Litorilinea aerophila: one gene and its partner. The protein of the gene in region 2 binds, or shares a complex with, the protein of the main gene of each other region. Links are inferred from orthologs where the notes say so. Each region holds a gene or a part of one and is shown on either strand. Other genes may lie near its edges.

What was found.
Region 1: the proteins of dnaG (region 2) and dnaB are in contact, whole or in part, in a crystal structure (PDB 2R6A), measured with the Geobacillus stearothermophilus proteins. The link is inferred for Litorilinea aerophila from one-to-one orthologs. Residues at the interface, in WP_049624496.1 of Geobacillus stearothermophilus: Lys456, Leu457, Leu458, Pro459, Ala460, Asn463, Ala464, Leu467, Leu535, Leu536, Ile537, Ala538, Gln544, Glu545, Asp548, Tyr549, His552; in WP_033016901.1 of Geobacillus stearothermophilus: Ser13, Glu15, Ala16, Gln18, Glu91, Leu92, Asp94, Ala95, Val96, Pro97, Thr98, Ala99, Ala100, Asn101, Tyr104, Tyr105, Ile108.

The regions. Positions count from the first base shown.
Region 1 is NZ_VIGC02000002.1:301,010-305,665, forward strand. What follows is about bases 935-3,917. They hold dnaB (replicative DNA helicase), read right to left. Parts: upstream 3,128-3,917; coding sequence 1,742-3,127; downstream 935-1,741. Other genes in these bases: thrS (threonine--tRNA ligase), read left to right, coding at 935-1,639; FKZ61_RS02500 (bifunctional nuclease family protein), read right to left, coding at 3,459-3,917. Outside these bases: more of thrS, read left to right, coding at 1-934; more of FKZ61_RS02500, read right to left, coding at 3,918-3,998; FKZ61_RS02505 (RraA family protein), read right to left, coding at 4,391-4,656. UniProt on the Escherichia coli protein: The main replicative DNA helicase, it participates in initiation and elongation during chromosome replication. Travels ahead of the DNA replisome, separating dsDNA into templates for DNA synthesis.
Region 2 is NZ_VIGC02000013.1:140,449-145,061, reverse strand. What follows is about bases 979-3,918. They hold dnaG (DNA primase), read left to right. Parts: upstream 979-1,416; coding sequence 1,417-3,420; downstream 3,421-3,918. Other genes in these bases: rpoD (RNA polymerase sigma factor RpoD), read left to right, coding at 3,546-3,918; FKZ61_RS12030 (DUF3368 domain-containing protein), read left to right, coding at 979-1,228. Outside these bases: FKZ61_RS12040 (SCP2 sterol-binding domain-containing protein), read left to right, coding at 72-473; FKZ61_RS12035 (UPF0175 family protein), read left to right, coding at 486-743; more of FKZ61_RS12030, read left to right, coding at 740-978; more of rpoD, read left to right, coding at 3,919-4,613. UniProt on the Escherichia coli protein: RNA polymerase that catalyzes the synthesis of short RNA molecules used as primers for DNA polymerase during DNA replication.

The sequences.
Region 1 (4,656 bases), on a different replicon or contig from region 2:
CTCACCCGAGGATCTGGAAAAGATCGAGAAGCGTATGCGCCAGATCATCAGTGAGCGGCACCCCTTCATCTACCGGGAGGTGACCGCGGACGAGGCCAGGGAGATCTTCAAGGATCAGCCCTACAAGCTGGAGCTGATCGAGGGGCTGGAGAAGGGCGAGGTGGATGAATACGGCAACGAGGTGGACGAAAAGCCGGTCATCAGCACCTACCGGCAGGACACCTTCGAGGACCTGTGCCGGGGCCCCCATGTGGAGCACACGGGCCAGATCCCGCCCGACGCCTTCAAGCTCATGAGCGTGGCCGGTGCCTACTGGCGGGGGGATGAAAACAACCCCATGCTCCAGCGCATCTACGGCACGGCCTGGCGCAACAAGAAGGAGCTCAACGACTACCTGAAGATGATGGAGGAGGCCCGCAAGCGGGACCACCGGAAGTTGGGCCGGGAGCTGGAGATCTACATCTTCGACGAGGAGGTGGGGCCGGGCCTGCCCCTGTGGCTGCCCAACGGCGCCATCCTCATCGAGGAGCTGGAGAAGCTGGCCAAAGAGGTGGAGCGGGAGGCCGGCTACCAGCGGGTGCGCTCGCCCCATGTGACCAAGGAGGACCTCTTCCTGCGCAGCGGCCACCTGCCCTACTACGCGGAGAGCATGTACCCGCCCATGGAGCTGGAGGGCGTCCGCTACTACGTCAAGCCCATGAACTGCCCCTTCCACCACAAGATCTTTGCCAGCCGCCCCCGCAGCTACCGGGAGCTGCCCCTGCGGCTGGCCGAGTATGGCACCTGCTATCGCTACGAGAAGAGCGGCGAGCTCTTTGGCCTGATGCGGGTCCGTTCCATGCAGATGAACGACGCCCACATCTACTGCGCCGAAGAGCAGTTCGAAGAAGAGTTCATGGGCGTCATCGCCCTGTACCGGCGCTACTTCGAGCTCTTCGGCATCGACCGCTACGTCATGCGCCTGAGCACCCATCACCCCCGGGGGCTGGGCAAGAAGTATGTGGACAACGAGCGGCTCTGGCTGAAGACGGAGGAGATGGTGCGCAGCGCCATGCGCAACGGCAACGACCCCTTCGTGGAGGTGCCCGACGAGGCGGCCTTCTACGGCCCCAAGATCGACGTGCAGATCTGGAGCGCCATCGGCCGGGAGTTTACCCTGGCCACCAACCAGGTGGACTTTGCCGTGCCGCCCCGCTTTGACCTGAAATTCGTCAACCGGGAGGGCCAGGAGGAGACGCCCCTGTGCATCCACCGGGCGCCCCTGAGCACCCACGAACGCCTGATCGGCTTCCTCATCGAGCACTACGCGGGCAACTTCCCGGTGTGGCTGGCGCCCCAGCAGGTGGTGGTCATCCCCATCACCGACGCCCACAACGAGTACGCGGCCAACCTGGCCCGGCGCCTGTTCGACGGGGGCATCCGCGCCGAGGCCGACCTCAGCTCGGAGCGGATGAACGCCAAGATCCGCCAGGCCCAGCTCATGAAGGTGCCCTACATGCTGGTGGTGGGGGACCGGGAGGTGAGCCAGGAGACGGTCTCCCTGCGCAAGCGGGATGGCAGCCGCCGCAACGACATGCCCGTGGGCGAGTTCATCGCCCTGGTGCAGGAAAAGATCGCCACCCGGGCCGGCGATCTGTAGGGGCTGTTGGCTGTTGCCCGTACACCCGGCTCCCGAATGCCCGGGCGTGGATGTCGGGAGCGAGGGAACCATACCAGGGCGGGCCTCTGTGCCCGCCCTTTTTTAATACTCCAGGTCCGTGCGCTGGATCTCCAGATCCCGGAACTGGGTCAACTCCTTACGGAAGTAGAGGCTGGCCGTCCCGGTGGAGCCGTGGCGATGTTTGGCCACCAGGACATCGGCGATATTCTGCCGGTCGGTGTCCTCGATGTAGTAGTCCTCCCGGTAGATGAAGAGGACCACATCTGCATCCTGTTCAATGGAACCACTTTCGCGTAGATCCGACAGCATGGGTCGTTTGTCGGCCCGGCTTTCGACGGCCCGGCTGAGCTGACTCAGGGCGATGACGGGCACGTTGAGCTCTCGGGCCAGGGCCTTGAGGGAACGGCTGATGTAGCTGATCTCCTGCTGGCGGTTCTCGTTGCGGCCACCCTGGCCGGTCATGAGCTGCATATAGTCGATGAGGATCAGGTCCAGCCCGTGCTCGGCATAGAGGCGGCGGGCCTTGGTGCGGATCTCGGTGACGCTGGCCGCGGGGGTGTCGTCGATGAAGATGTTGGTAGAAGCCAGCATGTTGGCCGCCTCCAGCAGGATGGGCCATTCCTCTTCGTGGACGTCGCCCAGGCGCAGGCGGTGGCTGTCGATGCCCGTCTCCATGGAAAGCAGCCGCTGCACCAGTTGTTCACTGCTCATCTCCAGGCTGAAGATGGCCACCCGCGCGCCGTAACGCTTGGCCGCGTTCTGGGCGATGGAGAGGGCAAAGGAGGTCTTACCCATGCCCGGCCGGCCGGCCAGGATGATCAGGTCGCTCTTCTGGAAGCCGCCCAGGAGCCGGTCCAGCATGGTGAAGCCGGTGGGGACGCCCATGAGGGTGTCCCGATTGCGGGTGAGGAAGTCGATCCGCTCCACCACGCCGGTCATGATGGCCCGAATGGGCGTCAGGTCCCGGTGGATGCGGCTTTCGCTGACGCCGAAGATGATCTGCTCGGCCCGATCCACCACCTCATCCACATCCTGGCTCTCGTCGTAGGCCAGCTCTGCGATCTTGCCGGCCGCGGCGATGAGGCGGCGCAGGACCGCGGTGCGCTCCACGATGCGGGCGTAGTGGTCCACGTAGATGGCGGTGGGGGTGGTGCTGATAAGGTCGGTGATGTAGGCCGGGCCGCCCACATCCTCCAGCTGCCCCCGACGCTCCAGCTCGTCCACCAGGGTTACGAAGTCCAGGGGTTCGTGGCGTTCGTTCAGGGCCAGCATGGCCTCGTAGAGCCAGGCGTGGCGCTCCCGGAAGAAGTCCTCCGGCCGCAGGAAGTTGGCGACCTTGATGATGGCGTCCGGATCGATGAGCAGGGCCCCCAGGACGGCCCGCTCGGCCTCCAGGTTGGCCGGAATGGTCCTGGTGGTACTGGGCTCAGAAGAGCCGGTGGTGCCGTTTTGCAGTTGACCGTCCAACGACATCCTCCGTGGGGAGTCCGTGCAGAAGCATTTCGAATCCAGGTGGCAGGCGCCACCTGACGCCTACTCCAGTCTGGCGTAAAGACCACGGCAGAAATTCCGGGTGCCCTCTGGGCGCGCGACCTCTGGTGGAACCTATCGGCGAATTTCTGCCGGGATTTACTACTGACATGCCATTGCCCGGCAATTTTCATTGGTTTTTTGCCGGGCCATTTGGCAGAAAAATGGCCAGGGCCGCCAGTGCAAAAACGGCGAAGTCGCGCCCTGCGACTTCGCCGTCCTATGGCATGACCGTCCTATAGCAGGAACAGTGTGTGGATGGCTACATTCAGTTGCCCAGCAGGCTGTCCAGATCCAGGCCCTCCACAAAGTCGGTGAAGACGCCCAGGTCCTCATCCTCGTCGTCCTCTTCTTCCCGCTCCCGCCTGGCCGTGGAGGCGCCGGCTCCCTCGGTGAGGCTGATCTCCTCTTCGGGGAGCAGGCCCGCCTGTTCCATCACCTCTTCGGCCACATAGATGGGGGCGTTGACGCGCACGCTCAGGGCGATGGCATCGCTGGGGCGGCTGTCGATCTCGATGGTGTCGCCGTCCACATCCAGCACGATGCGTGCGAAGTAGGTGTTCTTCTCCAGGCTGTTGATGACGATGTGGGTGACTTCGCCGCCCAGGGTCTCGATCACCGACTTGAGCAGATCGTGGGTCAAGGGGCGGGGCGCGTCGATGCCCTGCAGCTTCAGGGTAATGGCATCGGCCTCAAAGGGGCCAATCCAGATGGGCAAAAAGCGGCTGCCATTCTCCTCCTTGAGGACCACGATGCGGTGCTGCGACATCAAACTGACGCGAATGCTGTCAATTGTAACCTCAATCATCCCAATCCATCTCCTGCTGCTCTCCAACCCGACGCCTGAATCACACCGTGGCCGTGCCCGCGGGGCAGGCAGCGGGTCATTCGAGGCGAAGGAGGCGCCACATGTACGGGAACGGTCACGATTATAGCACAGATGATGATCGCTGCCAAGGTAATTTTCGCCTGCCCGGTGGCGTTTGTCAAGGGGCAAAAAAGTTGCGCAGGGTTCTGGGTGCGCTTCATTTTTGGGGCCAGTCCAGCATCATTCACCGCAGAGCTCACAGAGACATCGGGGAAAAAGCCCTGGAAGCTCCGCGTGCTCGGCAGCAGAAATCCGAACAACACGCAAGAGGGAGGCCACCCAAAACGACGGAGGGCGGAAATGGCTGCGAGGATGCCTGGGCTGCACGGCATTCAGAGAACGCCGTATTTGTTGTACACCTCGCGCAGGCTCCTGCCGTCCAGCAGATCCCGGCGCGCCTGATCTTCCTTGGAAACCCTCTCCTGGGCGAGGGTGAGCACCTGGGCTTCGACCGCCCGCGGGATAACCACAATGCCATCAAAGTCTGCGACCACGAGCTCGCCTGGATTGACCAGCACCTCGCCGCAGCGGATGGGCACGTCGTAGGCCATCACGCGGCCACGGCCCTGGGAATCTACCGGGCGAATACCAGCATAGT
Region 2 (4,613 bases):
GTCCTTTGAGCTGGCTACGGCACGCGGCCGCGGCCAACCAGGGAACTGGTGAGCCATGGGAAGGGACATTCATGCCGGTTTTTGCATCTGACGAACAGCTATACGACGTGCTCCAGGCGGTATTCGAGCGGATCAGCGAGGAGCCGGCTCGCATTGAGCCATTCACCCGCAGCAACCTGGTCATCCGCATGAAATTTCGTGAACCCACAGCCGAGGTCCTGCTGGATGGGCGCCAATCGCCCCTGGAGGTGTTCTATGGACCGCGGCCGGGGCGGGCCGACCTGGAATTCGAGATGGAGGCAGACCTGATGCACCGCATCTGGCTGGGAGAGGAGAAGGCCAGCCAGGCCTTTTTCAGTGGTCGCATCCAGACTCGGGGCAACTTGATGAGGGCCATGCCGCTGTTGGAACTATTTCGGGAGTGTGAACGGGTCTACCCCGATGTGGTCGACACGTTTAAGCTTGGGACCTAGAAGGGGAGAGCGATGTCCAACACGGTATCTATCGAGATCCCACGTGAGATCCTTCATGCAACACGGATGACCCCTCAGGAGCTGAAAGTAGATTTAGCGATCCTTTTATTCCAGCGCGGCAAGCTTTCCTTCGGCAAAGCCCGAGAGATGGCCGGCATGTCCGTGTGGGCTTTTCAGCAACTCCTCGGTAGCCAGGGAATTCCGGTCCATTATGATGTTGAGGAGTATGACGAAGATCTCCAGACGCTGAGAGAGCTTGGCCGGCTATGATTGTAGTAAGCGACGCCTCGATTCTTATTAACTTGGCGCGTATTGGCGAGTTAGACTTGCTCCAAAAGCTCTACGGACAGATAACTATCCCAGATGCTGTATGGCAAGAAGTCGTCGTAGATGGGGGTGATCAGCCCGGCGCAGAGGATATCCGTACAGCCATCTGGATCAGAAGGATGGCTATCACCAACCGTCATTTAGTCCAGGCTCTACGGCAAGATCTGGACCCGGGCGAGTCTGAGGCGATTGCGTTAGCATTGGAGATCGGTGCTGACTTGCTCCTAATGGATGAACGCCTTGGGAGAGAAAGCGCCCGCTATTTTGATTTGCGCTATATCGGTCTGGTTGGTGCACTGGTTGAGGCCAAGCATAGAGGTATCATTACCAAGATCCGGCCCTATTTGGATGCATTGCGAGATAGGGCCGGTTTTCGTCTATCCACGGCACTTTATGAACGAGTCTTGCGAGATCAGGGCGAAGGATAAGGCCGACCTCTCCCGGGCGCTTTGACACCCCTTTCAACAATCGTTATAATTTCCCTGCCTGGTCCACAGTCGACTTCGTCCAACTCTCCCGGGCATCCGCTCAACGGTGAAAGGTGTTGTCGTGACACGATGTGAACAGGGCGCCATGTGAAAGATACAGGGTGAACTGAAACAAGGGGGCGGCAGAAATGAGCGCGATCGACGAGATCAAGCAACGGGTCGACATTGTCGAGCTCATTTCCCGCTACACGCCGCTGAAGAAGGCCGGCAGCACCTACAAGGGGCTCTGTCCGTTCCATCACGAGCGAACACCCAGCTTTGTGGTCTTTCCCCACACGGGAACGTGGCACTGTTTCGGCGCCTGCAGCACCGGGGGTGATGTCTTCACCTTCCTGATGAAGCAGGAACAGCTGGAATTCCGGGAAGCGCTGGAAATGTTGGCCCGGGAAACCGGCGTCTCCCTGGAGAGCAGTCAGGACGAAAGCTATCGCCACCGGACGACCCTCTACGAAGTCAACGCCGCCGCCGCCACCTACTTCACCCAGATCCTGTGGGAACACCCGGCCGCCCAACCGGCCCGCTCCTACCTGGAGCGACGGGGCATCGACCGGGCCACGGCGGAACAGTTCCAGCTGGGCTATGCGCTAGATAGCTGGGACAGCCTGCGGGATCACCTCTCGGCGGCCGGATACAGCCTGGAACTGCAGCTGGAAGCCGGCCTGGTCAAACGCCACGAGGAACGGGAGAGTATCTACGACGCCTTTCGGGCCCGGGTCATGATTCCCATCCGGGACCGGCAGGGCCGGGTGATCGGGTTCGGCGGCCGTGTGCTGGACGACCGGCAGCCCAAGTACCTGAACACCGGTGAGACGCCCATTTTCCACAAATCCCGGGTTGTCTTCGGACTGGATCAGGCCTACCGGTCCATCCGGGAGCGGGGGATGGCAGTCATCGTGGAAGGCTACATGGACGTGATCGCGGCCCACCAGCATGGCTTCACCAACGTGGTGGCCTGCATGGGTACGGCCCTCACGGCAGAACAGTTGCAACAGCTGCAGCGCTATACCGACCATTTCGTGCTGGCCCTGGACGCTGACAGCGCCGGCCAGCAGGCGACCATCCGGGGGCTCAACCAGGCCCGACAGGCCCTGGGCCGGATCCGCAAACCCACCTTCACAGCAGGCGGCCGCCTGCGCCTGGAAGAGCGCCTGAGTGCCCACCTGGCCATCGCCTCCATGCCGGAAGGCCAGGACCCGGACGACGTGATCCGCTCCGATCCGGCCCGGTGGCAGGCGCTCATCGAACAGGCCCAACCGCTGGTGGATTTCTATTTCCAGGTGGTGGCCCGCCAGTACGATTTGACCACCGCCCGGGGCAAGGGCAGTGCAGTGGCCGAGTTGACGCCCCTGATCGCCGAGCTGGACGACGAGATCGAGCAGCAGCACTACATCCAGCAGCTCAGTCGCCTTGTCCAGATCGACGAAATGACCATCGCCGGCCGGGTACAGGCAGCCGCCCGGGCCATCCTGGCCACCAGCGGCAAAGCGGCCCAGCCTGGAGAAGCCCGGCGTCCGGCACAGCCGGGATGGCAGCCCGGGCGGGCGGGCCCGCCAGATGGGCCGCCTCCGCAACAGGCGCCCCGTCCGGAGCTGGCCCAGCGCGGTGATGTCTCGGAAGACTACCTGCTGGCCAACCTGCTCCTGGATCCGGAGCTCCTGATCTGGCTGGCCGGTGCCACGGCAGAACGGGAAATCGAGCCCCTGCGGGTGGAGGATCTGGAAAACGTTGAGAATCGAGAAATCTTTCGGGCGCTCAAGCAGTTCCTGGCCGGGGACGAACCCTGGGACTTGGCCCTGTTCCAGGAATCCCTCACCGGGCACCTTCACCGGCGCCTGGCGGAACTGCTCCAATATGGAGCTCAATTGCCCAACCGTAACCTGGAGGAACTACAGCAAGACCTGCTGAAGGTGGTGGTGCGCATGCGCCTTCGCCGGCTACAGGCCGAATATACCCGCATCAAATTCATGCTGGACGAGGCGCAACGGATGGGTGACCGGGATGCTGTGCGGGAACTTTACTCGGTCAACAACCGTAATTTGCGCGAGCGATCCCATCTCGAACAGACGTGGGTCGGCCTCAGTCGGGTGCTACACGCACAGGGACACCCCAGCCAGGGGGTGAAAGTTCGCTAAACTGCCCGTACGGGCAAAGGAGACAGATGGTTAGGCGACGCCGGACTGTAACCAATCGCAGCAGCGCCGGGCGCGATGAATCCATAGCGCCCCTACCGCGGAGCCGGAGCTCGGCGGAAAGTGAGTTGGACGAATACATCCATCTCGGCGAAAACGAAGAGGAAGAAGACGTCTTTGACGACGTGCCCGAAGAGGAGGACGAGGAAGAGGAGAGCGCGCCCATTCCTCGTATCGAACGGGACACCAAGCTGGAAGAGGAGATCGAGCAAGAGAAGTACGTCCCCATCGAAAAACTGATCGAGGACGTGCCCGAGCTCGGCCAAAGCCTGGATCCCGTTCGCATGTATCTGCGGGACATTGGCCGTCACCCACTGCTCACCGGCGAGGAGGAGCTGGAGCTGGCTCGGCGCATCGCCGAAGGGCGCGAGGCCCAGCAGAAACTGGCAGAGGTGACCGACCCCGAAGAACGGGCGCGCCTGGAAGAAATCATCGCCCGGGGCAAGGAAGCCCACGACCGGCTGGCCCGCAGCAACCTCCGCCTGGTGGTGAGCGTGGCCAAACGCTACATCGGCCGGGGCCTGAGCTTTCTGGACCTGATCCAGGAGGGGAACCTGGGGCTCCTGCGGGCTGTGGACAAGTTCGACCACACCCTGGGCTTCAAATTCAGCACCTACGCCACCTGGTGGATCCGGCAGGCCATCAGTCGGGCCATCGCCGACCAGGCCCGTACGATTCGCATCCCGGTGCACATGGTGGAAACCATCAACCGGCAGGCGCGGGTCAAACGACGGCTCCAGCAGGAACTGGGCCGGGAGCCCACCTTCGAGGAGATTGCCCTGGAGATGGACTTTGTGGAGCCGGAAGCGGCTGAGCGCATCCGGCAGGCCATGCAGGAAGGCAAACCCCTGGATCCCGACCTGGAGCGGCAACTGGAGCGGGCCGCAGCCAAGGTGCGGCGCATCCAGCGGCTCAGCCAGGAGCCCCTGAGCCTCAACACGCCGGTGGGCAACGAAGAAAACAGCTACCTGGGCGATTTCATCGAGGACGACAGCCTGCCCGGCCCCAGTGATATTGCCAGCCGGCGACTCCTGAAGGAGCACATGCAGGAGATCCTGGACGGGCTCAGCGAGCGGGAACGCAAGGTCCTGATCATGCGCTTCGGCCTGGAAGACGGCATCACCCGTACCCTGGAG